2 regions of the Streptococcus sp. HMSC073A12 genome follow, and region 1 is predicted to be linked to the other one. Evidence: predicted binding sites of a transcription regulator. Region 1 holds the regulator's gene; the other holds the start of a gene.

The links. The regulator CtsR, encoded in region 1, represses protease genes until heat stress. The targets are predictions, from matches to a motif close to TTGGTCAAAAAAGGTCAAANA.
Positions count from the first base shown of each region.
Region 2: a site for CtsR is predicted at 9,676-9,696, ahead of HMPREF2876_RS04975 (ATP-dependent Clp protease ATP-binding subunit). Genes of this name have one in related genera too.

Region 1 covers NZ_KV810548.1:36,010-47,157, reverse strand. The annotation lists gene rpsB (30S ribosomal protein S2) at 1-379, shown strand, start outside; gene tsf (translation elongation factor Ts) at 462-1,505, shown strand; gene HMPREF2876_RS07420 (hypothetical protein) at 1,592-1,942, opposite strand; gene HMPREF2876_RS07415 (CtsR family transcriptional regulator) at 2,202-2,663, shown strand; gene HMPREF2876_RS07410 (ATP-dependent Clp protease ATP-binding subunit) at 2,667-5,096, shown strand; partial or broken gene HMPREF2876_RS07405 (GNAT family N-acetyltransferase) at 5,139-5,583, shown strand; gene dusB (tRNA dihydrouridine synthase DusB) at 5,655-6,626, opposite strand; gene hslO (Hsp33 family molecular chaperone HslO) at 6,613-7,485, opposite strand; gene HMPREF2876_RS07390 (toxic anion resistance protein) at 7,706-8,977, opposite strand; gene HMPREF2876_RS07385 (coiled-coil domain-containing protein) at 8,995-9,813, opposite strand; partial or broken gene HMPREF2876_RS11070 (alcohol dehydrogenase) at 10,101-10,371, shown strand; gene HMPREF2876_RS07375 (GNAT family N-acetyltransferase) at 10,494-11,051, shown strand; gene gshAB (bifunctional glutamate--cysteine ligase GshA/glutathione synthetase GshB) at 11,146-11,148, opposite strand, start outside.
Region 2 covers NZ_KV810536.1:153,737-164,884, forward strand. The annotation lists gene HMPREF2876_RS04930 (NAD(P)H-hydrate dehydratase) at 1-609, opposite strand, end outside; gene HMPREF2876_RS04935 (bifunctional methylenetetrahydrofolate dehydrogenase/methenyltetrahydrofolate cyclohydrolase) at 922-1,776, opposite strand; gene HMPREF2876_RS04940 (ABC transporter permease) at 2,044-3,336, shown strand; gene HMPREF2876_RS04945 (ABC transporter ATP-binding protein) at 3,348-3,995, shown strand; gene HMPREF2876_RS04950 (ABC transporter permease) at 4,019-5,407, shown strand; gene HMPREF2876_RS04955 (ClbS/DfsB family four-helix bundle protein) at 5,727-6,269, opposite strand; gene HMPREF2876_RS10175 (FeoB-associated Cys-rich membrane protein) at 6,343-6,477, opposite strand; gene feoB (ferrous iron transport protein B) at 6,486-8,630, opposite strand; gene HMPREF2876_RS04965 (FeoA family protein) at 8,627-9,103, opposite strand; gene HMPREF2876_RS04970 (DUF1797 family protein) at 9,269-9,499, opposite strand; gene HMPREF2876_RS04975 (ATP-dependent Clp protease ATP-binding subunit) at 9,738-11,148, shown strand, end outside.

The DNA of each region.
Region 1 (11,148 bases):
TCTTCTTAACAAACAACGCGCTCGTCTTGAAAAATTCTTGGGTGGTATCGAAGAAATGCCACGTATTCCAGATGTGATGTATGTTGTGGATCCACATAAAGAACAAATCGCTGTTAAAGAAGCTAAGAAATTAGGTATTCCAGTTGTAGCGATGGTGGATACAAATACAGATCCAGATGACATTGATGTCATCATTCCAGCTAACGACGATGCTATTCGTGCTGTTAAGTTAATCACTGCGAAAATGGCTGATGCAATTATCGAAGGCCGTCAAGGTGAAGATAACGTTGAATCAGTAGAAGCAGAATTAGCTGCAACTGATTCACAAGCAGATTCTATCGAAGAAATCGTTGAAGTTGTCGAAGGCTCAAACGAATAATCAAGTAACGAACTTATGGGGCGGGGCCTAGCCCTCCCCTTTTTATTAAATAAAACCGTAATATCTTAATTGGAGGATCAAAATGGCAGAAATTACAGCTAAGCTTGTAAAAGAATTGCGTGAAAAATCTGGTGCTGGTGTCATGGACGCTAAAAAAGCACTTGTAGAAGTAGATGGCGATATCGAAAAAGCAATTGAATTGCTTCGTGAAAAAGGTATGGCAAAAGCTGCTAAAAAAGCAGACCGTGTTGCTGCTGAAGGATTGACTGGTGTCTATGTAAACGGCAATGTTGCCGCTATCGTTGAAGTGAACTCAGAAACAGACTTTGTAGCAAAAAATGCTCAATTCGTTGAATTGGTAAACGAAACAGCTAAAGTAATCGCAGAAGGCAAACCAGCTAACAACGAAGAAGCTCTTGCTTTGACAATGCCTTCAGGTGAAACACTTGAAGCTGCTTATGTTAGTGCAACTGCTACAATCGGAGAAAAAATCTCATTCCGTCGTTTTGCAGTTGTTGAAAAAGCAGATGATCAAGTATTTGGAGCTTACCAACACAATGGTGGACGTATCGGTGTTATCACAGTTCTTTCAGGCAGTGACGAAGATCTTGCAAAACACGTGGCAATGCACGTTGCCGCTATGAAACCTTCTGTTCTTTCATACAAAGAATTGAGTGAAGAATTTATCCATGATGAATTGGCTCAAATGAACCACAAAATTGATCAAGACAACGAAAGTCGTGCAATGGTTGGTAAACCAGCGCTTCCACACTACAAATTTGGTTCTAAACTTCAATTGACGGATGAAGTGATTGCACAAGCTGAAGAAGACATCAAAGCTGGTCTTGCAGCTGAAGGTAAACCAGAAAAAATCTGGGACAAAATTATTCCTGGTAAAATGGATCGCTTCATGCTGGACAATACAAAAGTTGACCAAGCTTACACATTACTTGCGCAAGTCTATATCATGGACGACAGCAAGACTGTTGAAGCATTTCTTGAAAGCCAAGGTGTGACAATTGCAAGCTTCACTCGTTTTGAAGTAGGTGACGGCATTGAAAAAGCTGCCAATGATTTTGAATCAGAAGTAGCTGCAACTATGGCTGCTGCACTTGGTCAAAACTAAGGCAATCAATAGTTAGTGTTTAAATCATAAATAAAAAGGTTAGAGAGCTGATATAACTCTCTAGCCTTTTCTAATAGTGTCTGCGATTATTTTACAATTTTTTTCGTGAATCCCTTGTGAGAAATCACAGAGTCTACAAATATTAAAACGATTAAAGAAATTAGTAGATAGGTAATTTCGGAGTAGGTAAAAGCGATTCGATATGTTTGTGTAAAGAGAATAGCACAGACACTTACAGCAATGATGGCTAAATCAATTGTCCATTTTGTTTTAGGTTTTATTGAAGACGGTTCAAATAAAAATGGAGCAAATAAGCAGATGACTAACGGGACGACTTGGACATCCACATAATCAGCAGAAATAACTGTAAAAAAGAATAAAGTTGAAACCAACCAAACCAGTACATGACGTGTATATTTGAACCAATCCATTTTCATTCATTTGGCCTCCTTTTATTATTATCGTCAAATTTTCATCTATATTATAACGCTTTAAAATTAAAAGGCAAGCGCTTACACTCTAATTATTCCTATTCTATAAGCTTTTTCACTTGCTTGAATAATCAGACTTTTCAGTTTTTCATTTAGGTCTTTTTCTTTCAAAAATAAGAGATTTTCGGTATAATATTAGTCAAAGATAGTCAATGTCAGTTGCTCATTTATGGAGCAAAAGAAAGAACTGGAAGAAAGGGTTGTCATGAGCCATAAGAATACGTCAGACAGTATTGAGGAATACATCAAAGCAATTTTAGCTCAAGCTGGGATTGCAGAGTTGAAGCGCAGTGAAATTGCGGATGTTTTTCAGGTTGTTCCAAGTCAGATAAATTATGTCATCAAGACACGTTTTACGGAAAGTCGTGGCTATGTTGTTGAAAGCAAGCGTGGTGGAGGCGGCTACATTCGGATTGGTCGGATTGAATTCTCTAATCATCATGAGCTGCTTTGTGATTTACTGCATAGCGTTGGCGAGCAAATCAGTCAACAGGTCTTTACAGATATCATTCAGTTATTGTTTGATGAAAAAATCATGACAGAACGAGAAGGGAATCTTCTTTTAGCGACGACAACAGACAGGGTATTGGGAGTAAATGCTGCACAGATTCGTGCGCAGATGTTAAAGAAAATTTTACAACAAGTTGATAGAAAAGGGAAAAACTAATATATGAAATATTCAAAAGCTTTGACAGAAAGTATTGAGTCGGCACAACTGTTAGCGAGTCATTTTGAAACGGATTATTTGGAGTCTTGGCATTTGTTGATTGCCATGGCGAATAATCCTTATAGTGTTGCGGGTTCAGTTTTAAATGATTATCCGCTTGAAATTGATGATTTTGAGAAAGCAGCCTTTCATATCACAGGAAAGATTTATCAACAAGAGGGAAGCTTTACCATTTGGCCGTTTTCTCATCGTATGAAAGTGTTGTTTTTGACAGCTGAGCGAATTGCAGAGGTTGTGCATGCTAAGAATCTTGGGACAGAGCATGTGTTGTTAGCTATGCTGTTTGACCGAGGAAGTTTGGCGGCACGTCTCCTTGAATTTACAGGCTTTAGCTATGAGGATAAAGAAGGCGTTTTGCGTATGACCGATCTTCGGAAAAACTTAGAGCATAAGGCTAGCTGGGGTAAAGAAGATATAAAGGCTATTCGCCACTTAAATAAAAATACTGCTGCAGCGAAACAAACGATGGTCAATATGATGGGGATGCCTCCTTCTACCAGTGGTGGACTAGAAGATTATACCCGTGATTTAACCGAAATGGCTCGTGCTGGTCTTTTAGAACCGGTCATTGGGCGGGATAAAGAGATTTCTCGCATGCTTCAGATTTTAAGTCGCAAGACGAAAAATAATCCAGTGTTGGTAGGAGATGCAGGAGTTGGGAAGACAGCATTAGCCCTTGGTTTGGCGCAACGTGTGGCAGCTGGTCAAGTTCCAAATGAGCTTGCAAAGATGAGAGTTCTGGAGCTGGATTTGATGAATGTGGTAGCTGGGACTCGTTTTCGCGGTGATTTTGAAGAGCGGATGAACAATATTATCAATGATATTGAAGCAGACGGGCATGTGATTCTCTTTATTGATGAGCTTCATACTATTATGGGTTCTGGCAGTGGGATTGATTCGACATTAGATGCAGCGAACATTCTCAAGCCAGCTTTGGCTAGAGGAACACTTAGAACGGTCGGCGCAACGACACAAGAAGAGTACCAGAAATATATTGAAAAAGATGCGGCTCTTTCACGGCGATTTGCCAAGGTTACTATTGAAGAGCCTACGGTAGCTGATAGTATTGCGATTTTACAGGGGCTCAAGAAAAGCTATGAAGAACACCACAAAGTGGTGATTACAGATTCAGCGATTGGGACAGCTGTTAAGTATGCTCATCGTTATCTAACAAGTAAACATCTACCTGACTCGGCGATCGATTTGCTAGATGAAGCTGCCGCAACGGTACAAAATAAAGGTCCGCAAAATCATGTAAAAACAGAATTGAGTGCAGCAGACGAGGCTTTAATGGCAGGCGATTGGAAAAAGGTTGGCACTTTGTTGGAAAAAGAAAGTCAGCCAATTGTCTACAAACTAAAGGTTAAAGACGAGGATATTTTGGTAACACTCAGCGGTTTATCGGGAATTCCTGTGCAAAAGTTGACGCAAACAGATGCGAAGAAATACCTCCATTTAGAAAAGGAACTGCACAAACGGGTCATTGGGCAAAATGAAGCAATTTCTGCTATCAGTCGAGCGATTCGGCGCAATCAATCCGGCATTCGCACCAGCAAACGTCCAATTGGCTCCTTTATGTTCTTGGGTCCAACTGGGGTTGGAAAAACTGAGCTGGCTAAGGCTTTAGCGGAAGTTCTTTTTGATGACGAAACAGCATTGATTCGTTTTGATATGAGTGAATATATGGAGAAATTTGCTGCCAGTCGACTTAATGGAGCGCCTCCAGGTTATGTCGGTTATGAAGAAGGGGGCGAATTAACTGAAAAAGTTCGCAATCGTCCGTACTCTGTACTCCTCTTTGATGAGGTAGAAAAAGCACATCCTGATATTTTCAATGTGCTTCTACAAGTCTTAGATGACGGGGTGCTGACCGACAGTAAGGGACGCAAGGTGGATTTTTCCAATACCATTATCATTATGACTAGCAATCTTGGTGCGACAAGTTTGCGGGATGATAAGACGGTCGGTTTTGGAGCGCGTGATGCCCGCTTTGATCATGAAAGCATGGAAAAACGGATGATGGAAGAACTCAAGAAAAGTTATCGTCCGGAATTTATCAATCGGATTGATGAAAAGGTTGTTTTCCATAGCCTGACTAGCGAAGACATGCAAGAAGTGGTAAAAATTATGGTGAAGCCACTCATTGTCAGTCTCGCTGAAAAAGGAATTGAACTGAAATTCCAACCTAGTGCTTTGAAACTTCTGGCTCAAGAGGGTTATGACCCTGAAATGGGAGCTCGTCCACTGCGCAGAACTCTACAAACTCAGGTAGAAGATCATTTATCCGAATTACTTTTAGCTGGTGAGTTACAGATGGGACAAAGTTTGAAAGTCGGTGTCAAAACTGGACAGCTGAAGTTTGAAGTGCTCTGAGTTTTTCCTTGAAACATTTAGGGATAGATAAGGACTTAAAAGATGAACATTCGTGAAATGACAGAAACGGATTATGATCAGGTTTATCAATTGTGGTTATCATGTGCAGGCATGGGATTGAATGATTTAGATGATTCAAAAGAGGGAATTGCTCGTTTTTTGCAGAGAAATCCTCAAACTTGTCTGGTGGCAGTAGAAAATCAAACGATTATCGGAGCGATTTTAGTTGGTTCGGACGGACGAAGAGCCTATAATCTATCATACAGCTGTTCATCCGAACTATCGCAGGAGAGGGATTGCTCGGCAGTTGGTTGAGACAGTTTTAACTGTCTTAGATGATTTGAAAATTCATAAGGTCGCCTTGGTTGTCTTTAAAAGAAATAAAGAGGGGAATCAGTTTTGGGAGAAATTAGGTTTCTCTGTTCGAGAAGATCTTATTTACCGCAATCAAGCGAGGACTGAAATGACTCGGATAGATACCTGGTAGAAATTACTCTTTAAATAAAAAGCACCAACCATTTGGGAATAATTTTCCAGATGATTGGTGTCTTTTAATGTTTAGACTTGTAGCAATTCTTCAATTTCCGCAAGGCTGTTGGCTTGGGAAATGGCACCGCGGAGTTTGGCCGCGCCAGCCGTTCCGCGGAGGTAATGAGGTGCTAAGCCACGAAATTCTCTAATGGCGATATGTTCGCCCTTGAGGTCAATTAGACGTTTCAAATGATCGTAAGCGACTTGCATTTTATCCTCAAAGCTGAGATCAGGCAGGATTTCTCCTGTTTCAAAATAGTGGTTAATCTGATGAAAAAGATACGGATTGCCCATAGCAGCGCGCCCAATCATGACAGCATCTGCCCCCACTTCTTCTATACGCTGTTGAGCATCTTGGACAGTACGAATATCGCCATTGGCAATAAAAGGAATCTTGGTTAAGGCTTGCGCAACATTGTGGAGGGTTTCAAGATCAGCGTGACCGGTATACATTTGTTCGCGTGTGCGTCCGTGCATAGCAAGAGCTGACACACCAGCAGCTTCAGCTGCCAGTGCATTTTCCACAGCTAGTGAGGCGTCCGACCAACCAGTGCGCATTTTTACAGTCAACGGAATATCTAGAACAGAACGAACTTTATTGATAATAGAATAGATTTTTTCTGGATCTTTGAGCCATTTTGCCCCAGCTTCGTTTTTAACAATTTTATTGACGGGACAGCCCATATTGATGTCCACAATATCTGTTTGGGTATTTTCTTGGATAAATTCGGCTGCGCGCGCCAAACTATCTTCGTCACTGCCAAACAACTGAATGGAAACGGGATGTTCTTCTTCGTCAATATGCAGCATGTGGAGTGTTTTTTCGTTGTTGTATTGAATGCCCTTGTCTGAAACCATTTCCATGACGACAAGACCTGCACCCAGCTCTTTTGCAATTGTCCGAAAAGCCGAATTGGTCACTCCTGCCATAGGAGCGAGAACAGTCCGGTTGGGAATTTTTACATCACCAATCAAAAAAGCGGTATTAAGATTTGTCACGAATGAGTTCCTCCAAGTCTTTCTCGTCAAAATGATACGTGCTTTGGCAGAATTGGCAAGTGATTTCAGCACCGTGGTCTTCATCTCGCATTTCTTCAAGATCTGACTTAGGTAGGCTTGAGAGGGCATTTAAAAACCGCTCTTTGCTGCAATCACATTGGAAGCGGAGCTTTTCTTCTGACAAGCGTTTGTAGGGATCGTTGCCATAGATAGCTGAAAGCAAGGCTTCAATATGGTTTTCAGATTCCAAAAGTGTTGAAATAGCAGGCATTTCTTGGATTCGTTTTTCAAAGCGGGTGATTTCTTCTTCTTTGGCACCTGGAAGGACTTGCAAGAGGAAGCCACCAGCAACCTTGACCTTGTCATTGGCATCTAGTAGAACATTCAACCCGACAGCTGACGGAGTTTGCTGGCTTTCTGTTAGATAGAATGCCAAATCTTCGCCAATTTCACCGGACACAAGCGGAGTCATAGAATGATAAGGATTTCCAGTTCCATAGTCTGTAATGACGAGGAATTCGCCATTTCCAACGAATGGTCCGACCAGCACTTCGCCAGTCGCGGTTTTTTTAATGTCTACGCCGGGATTTTGCACATAACCTTTGACAGTACCTTTTGTATCTGCAACGGTGATAATAGCACCGAGAGAGCTTGTCCCTAGCACTTTGACGGTGATTTTTGTATCTCCTTTTTCGTTTGCGGCAAGGATTTGACTGGCAATGAGCGTGCGACCTAGTGCTACAGTTGAGCTGGCCTGAGTGTGATGTTTTTCTTGAGCTGTCCGAACGGTTTCAGTACTGTCCAGTACATAAGCTCGGAAAGCTCCGTTTTCTGAAATAGTTTTAATAATCTTGTCCATACCTTTTATTGTAACATAAAAAAAGAAAAGGGAGCGGGACAAAAATCGGTATTTCGTAAGAAATTGATTTTGTTGTCCCACCCCGCATAGTTGACGAGGTTGTTGTCATTCTTTGCATAGCAAGGAATGACAACAACCAAGCATCTATTTCGTTTCGGTGAAAAAATAGTATATTATAAGAATTTAGGAAACTTTTGTCCTAAACTCTTGTTCCAGTCCATTAGTTTTCGTTTGTAGTCCGTTCATCCACTTCTTTTTGAGTTTCTTTTCCCTGATCTAGCAAAGCTTGGATAATCTTTTGGTCGCGTAGTTTAACAGAGTCGTTAATGGTTTCAGCGGATTGGATAACGGTCGCTTCAAGGAGAGCGCGTTTTTCCCGTCCTTTGTCAATGGCTTCGATAATACCTTGGTTTTGAGCGACTAAGCTTTCAGCCAACTTAGTGACAGATTCGACTGCAATTGTTGGATTTTGCGAGATTCTCTCCATTTGTGGAATGACTTCTTTGCTGGTTTCAGCCAGCATTTGAAGCGCTGCATTGTTGGCATTAGAAATGGCGTCCGCTACCTGACCAGATTTCATTGATTGTTGCAAAATGCCTAGTTGAGCAATAGAGAGCTTCATGGTCGGAATGGTATTGCGACGGAGCATTCCGAGCTTTTGGCGCATATCAGAAGACACCTTCACGAGATTACGCATTTGCGGGGTAGTGGCCCAAGCAACATACAGACGGCTGATGTATTCAGTGTGTTGCTGTTCCAATGTATTGACAACTTCAGTCAAGCGGGCCAATTCTTGTGATTTGGTTTGGTAATCTAGAGTGGCGGTATCTAATTGTGCCACTTTATTTTGAAGAGTCAAGGCACGCGCACTAGCTTCTCTTTGACTGGCTTCAATAAAGGATATGACACCGACTAGATTTTCAATGGATTTGGTATTGTCTTCGATCAACATCTCAGCAGAAACGATATTGCGTGCGAGTACATCTTCTTGCTTGACGACAGTAGCAGCCATTCCGTCCATTTTTTGCTCGATATTTTGTGAATCAAAATAGAACTCTTGCAAGGTATTCTTACTTTGTTTAAAGAGTTTTTCTAAGAAATTTGGCTTTTTATCTAGTTCTGCAATTTGAGCATCCTTGTACTTAGCAACAAAACCATTTAACTCTTTATTAGTGTTTTTTAGCAATTCATCGACTTGTGGGATTTGAAGTTTCTTTTGCTCGGCTAAAATACGGTTGACAGTGTTATTAACATCTTCGACCGCGGCTTGTCCAAAATCTAAAAGAGCATTTTGGTCGGAAATAAAGTTATCTACCAACTGAGGGGCTTTTGCTATGATAGCATTTTGTTGTTCAGGAGTTAATTTTTCCAAAAAAGTTAACTGCCCATTTGCTTGGGTTTTGGTTGATTCAATAATCTCGGTGGTTTTATCCGTTTTCGTAATGGCATTGTTAGCGATTTTGTCAATGTCGAAGTTAAATTCTTGGCTCATAAGGTCTCCTTTTGATGTTATAGTTCTGTGTTCGTCTCTTTTTTAGTTAAAATCCGCAAGCTGATATCAAAGTCTCGTAGGTCAGCTTCGTTGAGCTGACGGAGTGTTTCATCCAAGTCTAAATCAAACTGCTCAATAGCCACTTTGGCACTGGAGAGCCGTTCCTTGGCATTGTAAAAATCTTTCGGGGAAGTCTTGATTTTTAGGTAGCCCTCCAAAATATCCTCATAATGCTCCATTTGAGACTGATGGATCGCAGTTAATTCTTCCTTGTTGTTGCTTTCTGACTGAGAAATTTTCTTGAGAATAGCTTCATGGTCGGTTTGGATATTGTGAATGGTTTCGAGCAATTCTGGTGCTAATTCTTCAAGGCTTGACTTTGTACTCTCAGCATCTTGCGTGCGGAGGTTGTAAAGTTGAGCATGAATGTCTGCTGTTACGTCTTGCACTTTCCGTTGAATCCGCTGGTAAATCTCAGGTGAGATATGTTTTCTCAAGGTATCAGTCCGACCTTGGATATAGCTTAATTGAGGCAAGAGCTGTTCAGCCAACTGTTGGTATTTTTCATAAGCCCTTTCTTCCAGATAAGCATCTAATTGTTTGATTCGACTATCTGCGGTACCGATTTCCTCTTTCAAATCTTCAATTTGCTGACTGGCGTTAGGTCTTGTGATTTTTTTCGGCTGATGGGTTGCATAGTAGTAAATTCCGTAGCCTATCCCGACAGCAAAGAGGATCGGGATGAGGTACTGCATAATAATACCAACTGCGATAAAAATAAGCAGTATACCAATCCATCTTCTAGAACGTACATTTCTATAATCTCTTCTGGACATAAATTATCTAATCCCGTTTCTTCTGAAATTTCTAAGTCTATTTTAGCATAAAAAAGTATCAAAGACGGAACTGAACGATATTTTTAATAAAAAGTTTGGCTGAAAATAATCATGGACTGATAAGATTTTTCAAAAATTTCTTGACTTAGAGTGCACTCCAAGGTATATAATAAAAGTGTAAATGTTTTATCTTTTTGATGAATGTGGAGCATCATCTTTTTAATAGAGAAAGGAACAATAAGATGAAAGCAGCAGTTTTTGTGAAGCTGGGGAGAATGGAAGTATAGGAAGTTGCTCGTCCAGGTGCTGTTGTCGGACGAGTCGGTGTACCTCATACAGGGGACATCAATATCGGTGACTACTGGATGGTCAATTTGGCAATGGCTAGCGGACCGGCTTCTTGTACAACTTATGACAAAGAAATCTTGCTAAAAGCAGTTCTAGACGGTCAAATCAATCCTGGTAAAGTTTTCACTCAATCTTACAAATTGGAAGACATTGACCAAGCCTAACATGGCTGATAGAAAAACGATTAAAGCGATGATTGTGATGAATTAAGAGTTCCGAAAGAGGTTGGTAGAATCCGGCCTCTTTTATGATTGTGAATGTTAGTCCAATAGTTCTCAAATACCTTCATTTTTGATAAAATAAAAGAAAAGCAGTTAAAAAGGGAGAAAGTCATGTCTTTAACCAGTCAGATTATTACAGCTGAATTTCCAGATTTAGAAAAAGTAGAGCAATTGAATATAGAAGCCTTTCCTGAGGAGGAGCGTGCACCGCTATCAGAGCTGCTACGCTATGGAGATGGAGAATTTTCTCATTTCTTTGCCTTTTATGATGAGAATGAATTTGTCGGTTTTGCCTTTTCAGTCTACAATGACAAAGCCTTTTATGTTAGCTTTTTTGCGATCATGCCTCATTTACGCAGCCACGGTTATGGTGGCAAAATTATTGATAAGTTGGTGGATTTTTATCAAAGAACCATGGTTTTAGAGGTAGAACGCCTTGACGAGCCTTGTGATAATCTGGAACAGCGAAAAGCTCGTATGGATTTCTACCAGCGAAACGGCTTTCGCTCTTCGCATGCCTACTTAGAATACGACGGTTTAAGCTTTGAAATTCTTTATAAAGGACCGTTTTTTGATGAAGAAGCCTACCGTGATATTTTCAAAAAAATCCAAGAAGACGGTTATTTTGAATTTGAAATCAAGCATGGTCATGGAAGAGACTGGGAGTAGCTGAGAAATTCTAGCAGATATTTCTATTTTTCATTGAAAGTTATACATAAAAAAACGAGCTGTTTATTTTGCTCGTTTTTTTATGTAATGAAGTTTA
Region 2 (11,148 bases), on a different contig from region 1:
AAAATGGTTTCCATTTCCACTTTGAAAAATAGTCGTTCCGTGCTTCTTTTGAACAACGATAGTTCCAGCAGGGAAGGAATTAACAGCTTCTTGGCTTTTTTCAACCGTTTGCTCAGCTATCTTTAGTCCGCTCAACCGCTCCCACTCTTTTTGATGTGGGGTAAAAATCGTCTGTGCTTTTGGAATTGGCAGAGCTTCTTTGCTAAAGAGGGAAATAGCTCCACCGTCCATGATGAAGACTTGATGTTCACTAACAAGTTTCACTACCAGCCGCAAAACGGCTTTTTCAAGTTTACTTTCAGCTAAACCTGATCCAATCAATACTACATCTGCTTTTTGGACTTGCTCGGTCAATAGCTTTTTATCTTGTACATCAAAAGCCATTGCTTCTGGTAAATGATCGTGGAGAGCTGCGATATTTTCCCTATCCGTCGCCACCGTCACTAGACCAGCTCCGCTATGAACTGCAGCTAAGGCTGCCATGATAATCGCTCCACCAAAAGGATATGTCCCGCCAATTAACAACAAGCGACCGTAATCCCCCTTGTGACTATGGAGTGCACGTGGCTGAACGACCTTTTCCAATAATGTACAATTGACCACTTCCATTATTTTCTCCTTTTGCATACTGCGATTCCCCTTGTCTACCTCTATTTTATATAAAGGAAAAAAGACCTGTCTAGGACATTCTTGTCTCAGACTCGTTTACTTTCTAGAATAAAACTCAATACGCAATTGAGTGGCCTTTATTACGCTGATGATATCAGCTTTTACAAACCTACTCAACCTTGCAGGGTGGGGCAACAAATTTGATTTCTTACGAAATACCATTTTTATACGTAATTTTCACGATTACACTCTTTCTGTGGGGGAGTTTGTAGTATAATCATGGCTGTTGTCTGTCCCACTCCCATGACATTCTTATTTTTTCAAACTCCGTTTACACGCTCGATAGGTTTGCTCCATGAGCATGGTAATGGTCATCGGACCAACCCCTCTTGGTACAGGAGTAATGAGACTTGCGGTTTCAGATACTTCATCAAATTTCACATCGCCAATCAATTTACCATTTTCATCACGATTCATACCTACATCAATCACGACCGCGCCTTCTTTGACAAAATCTTTAGTCACAAAATGTCCGCGACCAATAGCTACAACTAAAATATCAGCTTCTTTTGTAATCTCTGACAAGTGATGTGTCCGTGAATGCGTCAGAGTTACTGTTGCATTTTTAGCAAGTAAAAGCTGTGCCATGGGCTTTCCGACAATGTTACTCCGTCCAATGACAACAGCACGTTTACCTTCTAATTCTACACCGTACTCATGAAACATTTCCATAATTCCAGCAGGTGTGGAGGGAATCATGACAGGATGACCACTCCAAAGGCGTCCCATATTCATTGGGTGAAAGCCGTCCACATCTTTATCAGGGTCAATTGCTAACAACACTGCCTCTTCATCAATATGCTTTGGCAGTGGCAACTGAACTAAAATCCCGTGCCAAGCTGAATCTTGATTGTATTGGTCTATCAAAGCAAGCAATTCTTCTTGACTAGTTGTTTCTGGCAGACGCACCACTTCGCTTCGAAGTCCTGCAGCCAAAGCTGACCGTTCTTTATTTCTCACATAGATTTGACTAGCTGGGTTATTGCCGACCAAGATGACTACAAGTCCAGGAACTAAGCCTGTTTGGTCTTTTAATTTACGAACTTTCTCTGCTAATTGTGCTTGTAATTTTTCTGCCAAAGCTTTTCCGTCGATTATCTTTGCCATATAACTCTCATTTCTATTTTCTTCATTCTATTATAGCAGAAATTCATTCATTTGTCCTATAGACTTTTTTATAGAAAGTTATAGAGCGAAACCAACCTTGTCTTTCCACCTTTTTCTACTATTTTATGAAAATTTACACAAAAAACAGAAAAAAAGGAGCCAAAAAACTTAAAATTATCTTAAACCTTAAAACTATTTTAAGGTAACTGCTTTAACATAGAACACGGTACCAATTTAGTTTAAAAATTTAAAGAAGGGAAGAAGACAATGCAAGTAGTGAAACGATCTTTGCATTACATCAGTCGAAAAAAAGTTAAAACTCTTCTTGTATTTCTGATACTTACTCTCATTTCAACTGCCTTAACTAGTAGCTTTTCTATTATGGGAACGACTAATAATATCGAAAAGAAAATCTATGACGCATCAAATACTGGCTTTACAATAACTAGCAAAACACTTGAACGACCACTTTCACTAAAAACAGCAGAAAAATTACTTGAGAATAAAGAAATTTCAAAATTCAACTTCAAATACGATGCTTTAGCAAGTTTGACAGATAAAACTGTTGTCAAGAAAAAACAAGGTGTCACAAGAGACAATCAAAACCCTGTCCTCAACAACCTAGTCGCAGCATTAGGAACAAGTGATTCTACTCTAGAAACAACCTTTGCAAGTGGTGTTTTCAAGCTTGAACAAGGAAAGCCAATTCGTAAAGACGATAAATCTAAGATTCTCATCCATGAAAAATTAGCTAAAAAGAACCATTTAAAAGTTGGAGATAAACTAAAACTAAAGGGAGCCTCCTTAAAGGATGAGGATGCTAAACAACTCCATGAAGTAGAGTTTGAAATTGCTGGTATCTTCTCCGGAAAAAAAGAAGAGAAACAAACCGGTTTAAGCTCAGATGCGACAGAAAATACTGTCTATATGGACTATGAATCGAGCCAATACTTACAAGGCTACAAACCAGCTGATTATAAATTATCTGCAGCCGTTTATTTCGTATCAAATCCAAATCAAATTGATAAAATCATCAATACAGTCAAAAAGTCAAAAATTGATTGGAAGCAAACTGATCTTGTTAAAAACTCTAAAGCTTTTGAAGCAGTTTCTTCTTCTGTTACCAGTTTCAAACAGATTATTAATGTTTTAACTTTCAGTATCATTATTGGAAGTATCAGCGTTCTTTCCTTGATTCTCATGTTCTGGTTGAGAGAAAGGATTTATGAAATCGGAGTACTATTATCTCTCGGTATTTCAAAAGCGATGATTATCTCTCAATTCATACTGGAACTGGTTATCATATCAGTATTTAGTACGGCACTAGCTTCTATTAGTTGCTCTTATATTTCCACTATGGTATTCAAAGGGTTTATAAAAGGCGGTCAACAACAAGATAGCTCATCCGCTATTTTTGAAAATATCGTTCCGCACTTACATACCTCTACTATTCTGATGACTTATGGAATACTGCTCATCATTATTTTACTTGCAGTAGTAGGTTCATCTTCTATTATCCTACATAAAAAACCAAAAGATATTTTAACCGATATAAGTTAAGGAGACAAAACATGACAATTTTAAAAATGGATTCAGTTAGTTACCAATACAATAGCCTACAAGAAAATGTATTGAATCAGATCACAGCTTCATTTGAAGAAGGAAAATTTTATGCTATTATAGGGAAATCTGGTGCAGGAAAATCAACCTTGCTTTCCCTTCTTGCAGGACTTGATACTCCTACAAAAGGAAAAATCCTCTTTGAAGATCAAGACATCGCTCAAAAAGGCTATAACCATCACAGACGGAAACAAATCTCCCTGGTTTTCCAAAATTATAATTTAATCGATTACTTAACTCCGATGGAGAATGTTCGACTCGTGAATTCTCAAGCAAATAAAGATAGCTTGTTACAACTTGGACTCAACGAAAAAGAAATCCATCGTAACGTATTACGATTATCAGGTGGCCAGCAGCAACGGGTTGCTATTGCACGCGCTCTTGCATCTACAGCACCAATTATCTTAGCAGATGAACCAACTGGGAACTTAGATGAAGGTACTGCCATGGACATCATTGAAGTCCTAATTAAATCAGCTAAACAAAAAAATAAATGTGTGATTGTGGTGACACACAGCAAAGAGTTAGCTAATAAAGCGGACGTCGTCTTAGAGTTAAGCAATAAGAACTTAGTCGAAGTCACTAAGAATTATAAATAAGAGCTCCAAGGAGAAGAAATTATATGTTAACGATAAAGAACGCCCTTGCCTATGTATGGCGCAAAAAAATAAAAACACTGATTATCTTTTTAATCCTGTTAGCCATCTCTACTTTAACACTTGGCAGTATTGCTGTTAAAAATGCAACAGACGCTGCTTCAAAAGAGACTTTCAAAAATATCACTAGCAGTTTCTCAATGCAGATTAACCGCGAAGTGAACCAAGGTACCCCTCGCGGAGCAGGAAATCTTAAAGGCGAAGATATCGAAGCTGTGGAAAAAGTTAAAGGTATCTCTGGCTACATCAAACGAATGAATGTTATCGCTGACTTAATTGATCACCAATTGGTTGAATCTGGAGAAACCGACTTTGAAAGCGAAGATAGAAAACAAAAATTCGGCCGTGCCATTATGGCAACAGGTATCAACGATTCATCTAAAGATGATAAATTTACCGCAGAAACCTTCAAACTAGTTGAAGGTAGACATATCAACAAAAATGACAAAAATGTTGCTTTAATTCATAAAGATTTTGCAGAAAAGAACAAACTTAAAGTCGGCGATACGATTAATATAAAATCGAATACTTATGACTATGATAACGTTCGCAAAGCTAATAAAACGACTAAAGTGACAGTTATCGGAATTTTTGACGGGAAAAATAAAGGAGGCGTTTCTAGTCCTCAAGAATTGTATGAAAATACCTTTATCACAGACTTAGAAACGACTAAAACTTTACAAGGTTCAACAGATAAAAACGCTATTTATCAAGATGCTACTTTCTTTGTAAATGGTAGCCAAGATATTGATAAAGTGATGGCGAAAGTAAAAGAAATATCATCTATTGATTGGGAAGCCTACACCCTTGTTAAGAGCACAAGCAACTTCCCAGCACTTCAATCTTCTATTAACGGTATTTACGGCGTTACTGGAAACCTCTTAATCGGAACTCTAATCTTTGGAGCGATTGTTCTTACGCTAGTCTTGTTCTTATGGATCAATGGTCGTAGAAAAGAAATGGGAATCATGCTTTCAATGGGAATTAGCAAAACAAAGATTTTCTTCCAATTTATCACAGAAGTTCTCTTTGTAAGTATATTTAGCTTCATTGGTGCTTACTTTGCAGGTAGTGCTGTCAGCAAGGTGATGGGAAATAGCATTTTAAAACAAGTTACCAGTGGTATTGCTGAAAAACTAGCTCGAGAAGGTAAGAGCGCCAATCTTGGAGGCGGGGCTGAAGTGGATGACTTTAACAAGACCCTCACTAGCCTCAATGTACATGTATCTCCTGATGATATGACCAAGGTGGTCATCTTTGGACTTGCCATTATCATCGTTTCCGTCCTCATTGCTTCAATCACGCTCCTTAGTAAGCAACCAAAAGACTTACTAATGGGAGATAACAGCAAATAAGATATCAATGAGTTCAGACAAAATCGGTCCGTCAGCTAAGTTGACGGACCGATTTATTTTATAAACAGCTAGACTGACTCTCGGATGAAATGACGTGAGGTTCGCTTTGTCGACTTGGTCGATAAAATGAACCGCTTTGGATTGGCTCTGTCGACCCAGTCGAAAAGATAAATAACTTTTAGTTTACCACGTCGACCCGGTGGACGAGATAAACTACTTTTGGTTTTCTCCGTCAGCCCGGCGGACGAAATGAAGCACATTGGATGTGGCTCACTTGCCTATTGTTGCCCTCTTTTTTGCTCCCAACCATACTGATTGTTTACTGATTTTTACAGTTCTTTTGATGTGCTTTCAGCTTCTTCATGGCCCAGTCGTAGTGACTCGATGTGCAGCTGACAAAGTAGGAGCCAAGGGTACTCCCACCAACCCATTTATAGATGCCCTTTGAAAACAGCTCTTCATTTGTAAAGGTTTCAGCCATGGTTAGCACTTTTTCCTGTGATTGATGAAGCAACTTGATTGCTTTTTCTAGCGGTGTCTGTTGATGTTTTTGCCAAAATGCCACATTCATCTCACCATAACTTCTCCAATTATAAGCTGCTGGCAAAAACGATTTTTCGACACCATTTTGATTGGAATGCACCCAATCCAAAAGCAATTGTTGCCACTCATAAAGATGAATGAGAACATCTCTGAGGTTTTTATCCCTCTTCCAATGCGCCTCTTTCTTTTTTTCATCTTTTGAAAAATCAAATGGAGTCTTTAACTCTTCTTCTGTTAATTGGGAAATCAATGACTGCAGCTTTGCATATTGCTGCGTCGCTGCACTGATCAACTCAGTCTTGCTAGTAGGTCTTACCATGTTGTGTTCTCCTTTTTTAATAAATCATACAACAAATAACCTGACAACCTCTGTCATATTTTTAGTTTTCTCTTTATTTTTGTCTCATTTTTTCTTTGATTTCACATTGGCAGTCGCAATCGCCACAGCGTCCTTTTCCTTTGATGATATGGTGCATAGCTGCACCTGCTAAAACTAAAATGATGATAAATACAATAATCGTGGACATAATTTCTCCTATACTGTTTGACGTGTCAGACTATCTAAAGTGATAACCTCTACTGTTTCTTTGCGCGGTTTTCTAAAGATGAAATAGAGACCCGCTGCCACAACGAGCAGAGCAAAGACAGTCACTGGAGATATTCCTTTTCCGTACAGCAAAACTTGACCAAATTGGTAAATCACAAGGCTGACATTATAAGCCAGTAGGGTTTGAAATGAAATAGCAATCCACGTCCATTTAGCATTTCCCATTTCCCGATGAATCGCACCAATCGCTGCAAAACAAGGAGCGCAGAGTAGATTAAAGACAAGGAATGAGTAAGCGGAAAGTGCCGTATAATGCTGTTGGAGATTGGTCCACAACTCTTTGGTGGTCTCTGTCGCGTCTGTCACTTTATACAAGATTCCAAAAGTAGAAATCACCGTTTCCTTAGCCAACAATCCCGTAATAGCCGCAACCGTTGCTCGCCAATTGCCAAAGCCAAGAGGGCTAAAGATCCAAGCTAATCCTTTTCCTAAGGTGGCTAGAATACTATCTTCTGTTTCGACCGCCTGTAAGCTAAAGTTATAGGAACTAGCAAACCAAATGAAAATATTGGTCACAAAGATAATCGTTCCAGCACGCTTAATGAAGCTCAAAGCCTTTTGACCAGCATAGCGCAAAACCGTTTTGACTTGTGGCAGGTGGTAACTCGGCAACTCCATGATAAAGGGCGCGACAGCGCCACCGAGGATTGCTGTCTTTTTCAGAGCAATTCCTGATAAGACAATGGCTCCCATTCCGACAAAATAAGCACTTGGTGCAATCCAAGGATTGCCGGGGAAGAAAGCTCCCGCAATCAAGGAAATAATCGGCAACTTGGCAGAACAAGGCATAAAGGTTGTTGTCATAATGGTAATTCTACGGTCACGTTCATTTTCAATGGTTCTACTCGCCATGACACCAGGAACGCCACACCCCGTCGAAATCAACATGGGGATAAAGGATTTTCCAGATAAACCAAACCGCCGAAAGATTCGATCCATCACAAAGGCAATCCGGCTCATATAGCCGATGTCTTCCAAGAAGCCCAAGCAGATAAACAAGACAAAAATCTGAGGCACAAAGCCTAGCACAGCTCCGCAGCCTGCGATAATCCCATCAATGATTAAAGATTGAAGCCAGTCAGCTACAGCTAATTGCTCTAGCAATGATTTAACACCATTTGGAATCCATTCTCCAAAGAGAACATCGTTTGTCCAATCCGTTCCCATCGTTCCAATCGTTTGAATAGAGAGGAAATACACCAACCACATAACAAGCGCAAAGATTGGTAAAGCTAAATAACGATTGGTCACAATACGGTCAATCTTATCTGACAAACTTAATTTAGTAACATCGGCTTGCAGCGCCATTTTGACTGCTGACTCAATAAACTCATAGCGCGCATTAACAACAATGGTTTCTGCGTCTTCAGTGTAGATTTCTTCCGTAATCCGAATCGCATCTTCAATCTCTGTTTTTTGAAAATCAGACAATGCCAGCTGTTCAGATAATTCTTTATCGCGTTCAAAAAGCTTAATGGCATAAAAACGAGCTTGTTTTTGAGGCACTGCATTCCCCAAAATACGGATGATTTCTGACAAAGCCGCTTCAAAATGATTGTCGTAAGCTGGATAGAAAGCCTCTTCTACCTGATTCATCACTCGCATGGCCTGCTGCATGACTTGGTCAATCCCTGTCTTTTTCAAAGCACTGGTCGCTACGACCGGCACTCCTAGCTGGTAGCTTAATTTAGTCGTATCAATCCATTTTCCTTGCTTTTCAACGACATCGCTCATATTTAAAGCCAGCACAACCGGAATCCCCGTCTCAATCAATTGCAAGCTCAAGTATAGATTTCGTTCCAAATTGGTTGCGTCAACTACATCCAAAATCCCGTCTGCATTACCGCTTAAAAGATAATTTCTACTAATCACTTCTTCAGAAGTATAAGGCGACAACGAGTAAATTCCCGGTAGATCTTGAATAATAATATCTTTATTTTTACGAAACAGACCACTTTTCTTCTCGACAGTGACACCAGGCCAATTTCCCACATGCTGGCTACTACCGGTTAGAATGTTAAATAAACTGGTCTTTCCACTATTCGGATTTCCCGCAAGCGCTAATTCTTTCATCCTTTTGCTCCCTTTTCGCTTTTCACAACACTAACCAGACTCGCTTCTGACTTTCTCAACGTCAAATCGTAACCTCTCAACTTAATTTCTAATGGATCACCTAATGGTGCGACTTTCTGCAACTGAACTTTTGTGTTTTTCGTCAAACCCATATCCATCAACCGTCGTTTTAAAACACCATCTGCATGAATTGCTTCGATGTATGCCACATCTCCAACAGCCAACTCAGATAAAGGAAGAGAAGATTTGCTACTGCCCTTTGGCACAACATCCAGCTTTTTCAAAATAGAATTATCCAAGGCAATCCTCGCAGCTCGAACTAAGAGAATAGCTGTGTCGTTTGTTTTTGAAATGACTTGAATAAAACTGCCTATCTTAATCCCTAGATCAGCTAAATGACGGACACTTGCTTCCTCTAGATCGATTCCGACAATTTCATATTCTGTTAATAATGTTATCCGAGATAAATCCATACTATCTCCTTTTCTGTTTGTCAAGAAATATGCTTGCTATCACTATTAGTATACCACTTTTTTCTAAGAATTTCTGACAATTCTAAGGTAGATAAATAAAAATTATTGCAAAATAAATACCCCCTAAGCAGGTGCCTAGAGGATATCTTATTAGAGACTAGCAAATTAATACAACAACTCATAAATTTCCATAGCAATCAAATCAATACTGTCAAATGTATAAGTTTCATGCGCTGCTACATCACGAAGAGTGAATACTGAGCCATTTTCTTCGTCATAGCTATAAGCTACTTCTGCTACAACAACTCCGTCACGCTCAAAATTGCGTTTCAAATTGCCGCCATCTTTTGTCATAGCATCTAAACGATTGATAATTCTTACTAAATGTGATTCCATTTTCCTTCTCCTATTCATTTATACGTTACTATTTTACCACAAATGAAAGATGAAATACCAGTAAAAGCCCTGTTTTTGATAAATTTAACACAAAATAAAACGCTTCAGTACAAAAATCTGTCTTTTAACACTTTATTCTTGCAATGTTTTAGAATACTGCTATAATAAAACTAAGAAATTTGACTATTATTGACCAATTGGTATTATTCAAACAAATTTTAAAAGAAAGAGGTAGCACATGCTTTGTCAAAATTGTAAAATAAATGAATCTACCATTCATCTTTACACGAATGTGAATGGAAAACAACACCAAGTTGACCTCTGTCAAAATTGTTATCAAATCATGAAAACAGACCCAAACAATGCCTTGTTTCGTGGAATGACCAATATGAATAATCAAAACAACTTAGACCCTTTTGATGATTTCTTTAACAATCTAGGGAATTTTCAAAATCATCAAGAACCACAAACCCCTCCGACTCAATCTGGAGGTGGTTACGGCAATGGAGGTTACGGTTCCAATCAAGGTGGGAGTGCACGCCAGCAAGCTCCGCAACAGCCTAAAGGCCTCCTAGAAGAATTTGGTATCAATGTAACCGAATTTGCTCGGCGCGGTGAAATTGACCCTGTCATCGGTCGTGATGAGGAAATCGTCCGCGTCATTGAAATTCTCAACCGTCGAACAAAGAACAATCCAGTCCTCATCGGAGAGCCTGGTGTCGGTAAAACAGCAGTTGTCGAAGGCTTAGCTCAGAAAATTGTAGATGGAGATGTTCCACATAAACTCCAAGGCAAAGAAGTCATTCGTTTAGATGTCGTTAGTTTGGTTCAAGGGACTGGAATCCGTGGTCAATTTGAAGAGCGAATGCAAAAACTCATGAACGAAATTCGCTCTCGACAAGATGTTATATTATTCATTGATGAAATTCACGAAATTGTTGGAGCTGGTTCTGCTGGCGATGGAAATATGGATGCTGGAAATATCCTAAAACCAGCACTTGCTCGCGGTGAACTCCAATTAGTCGGTGCCACAACTCTCAATGAGTATCGCATTATCGAAAAAGATGCAGCACTGGAACGCCGGATGCAGCCAGTAAAAGTGGATGAACCAACGATTGAAGAAACCATTACTATTCTAAAAGGCATTCAAAAAAAATACGAAGACTATCATCACGTTAAATACACAGATGATGCTATTGAAGCGGCGGCTGTCTTGTCCAATCGTTATATCCAAGATCGCTTCTTGCCCGATAAGGCCATTGACTTGCTAGACGAAGCAGGTTCAAAGATGAATTTGACACTTAATTTTGTTGATCCCAAAGTTATTGATCAACGCTTGGTAGAAGCTGAAAACCTCAAGGCACAAGCTACTCGTGATGAAGATTTTGAAAAAGCTGCTTATTTCCGTGACCAAATTGCCAAATACAAAGAAATGCAGCAAAATAAAATGGCAGACCAAGATACACCTATCATCAGTGAAAAAACGATTGAGCATATCATTGAGCAAAAAACAAATATCCCAGTTGGTGACTTAAAAGAAAAGGAACAATCGCAATTAATTAGTCTGGCTGATGATTTGAAAGCTCATGTCATCGGTCAAGATGATGCCGTTGATAAAATTGCAAAAGCTATTCGCCGTAATCGTGTCG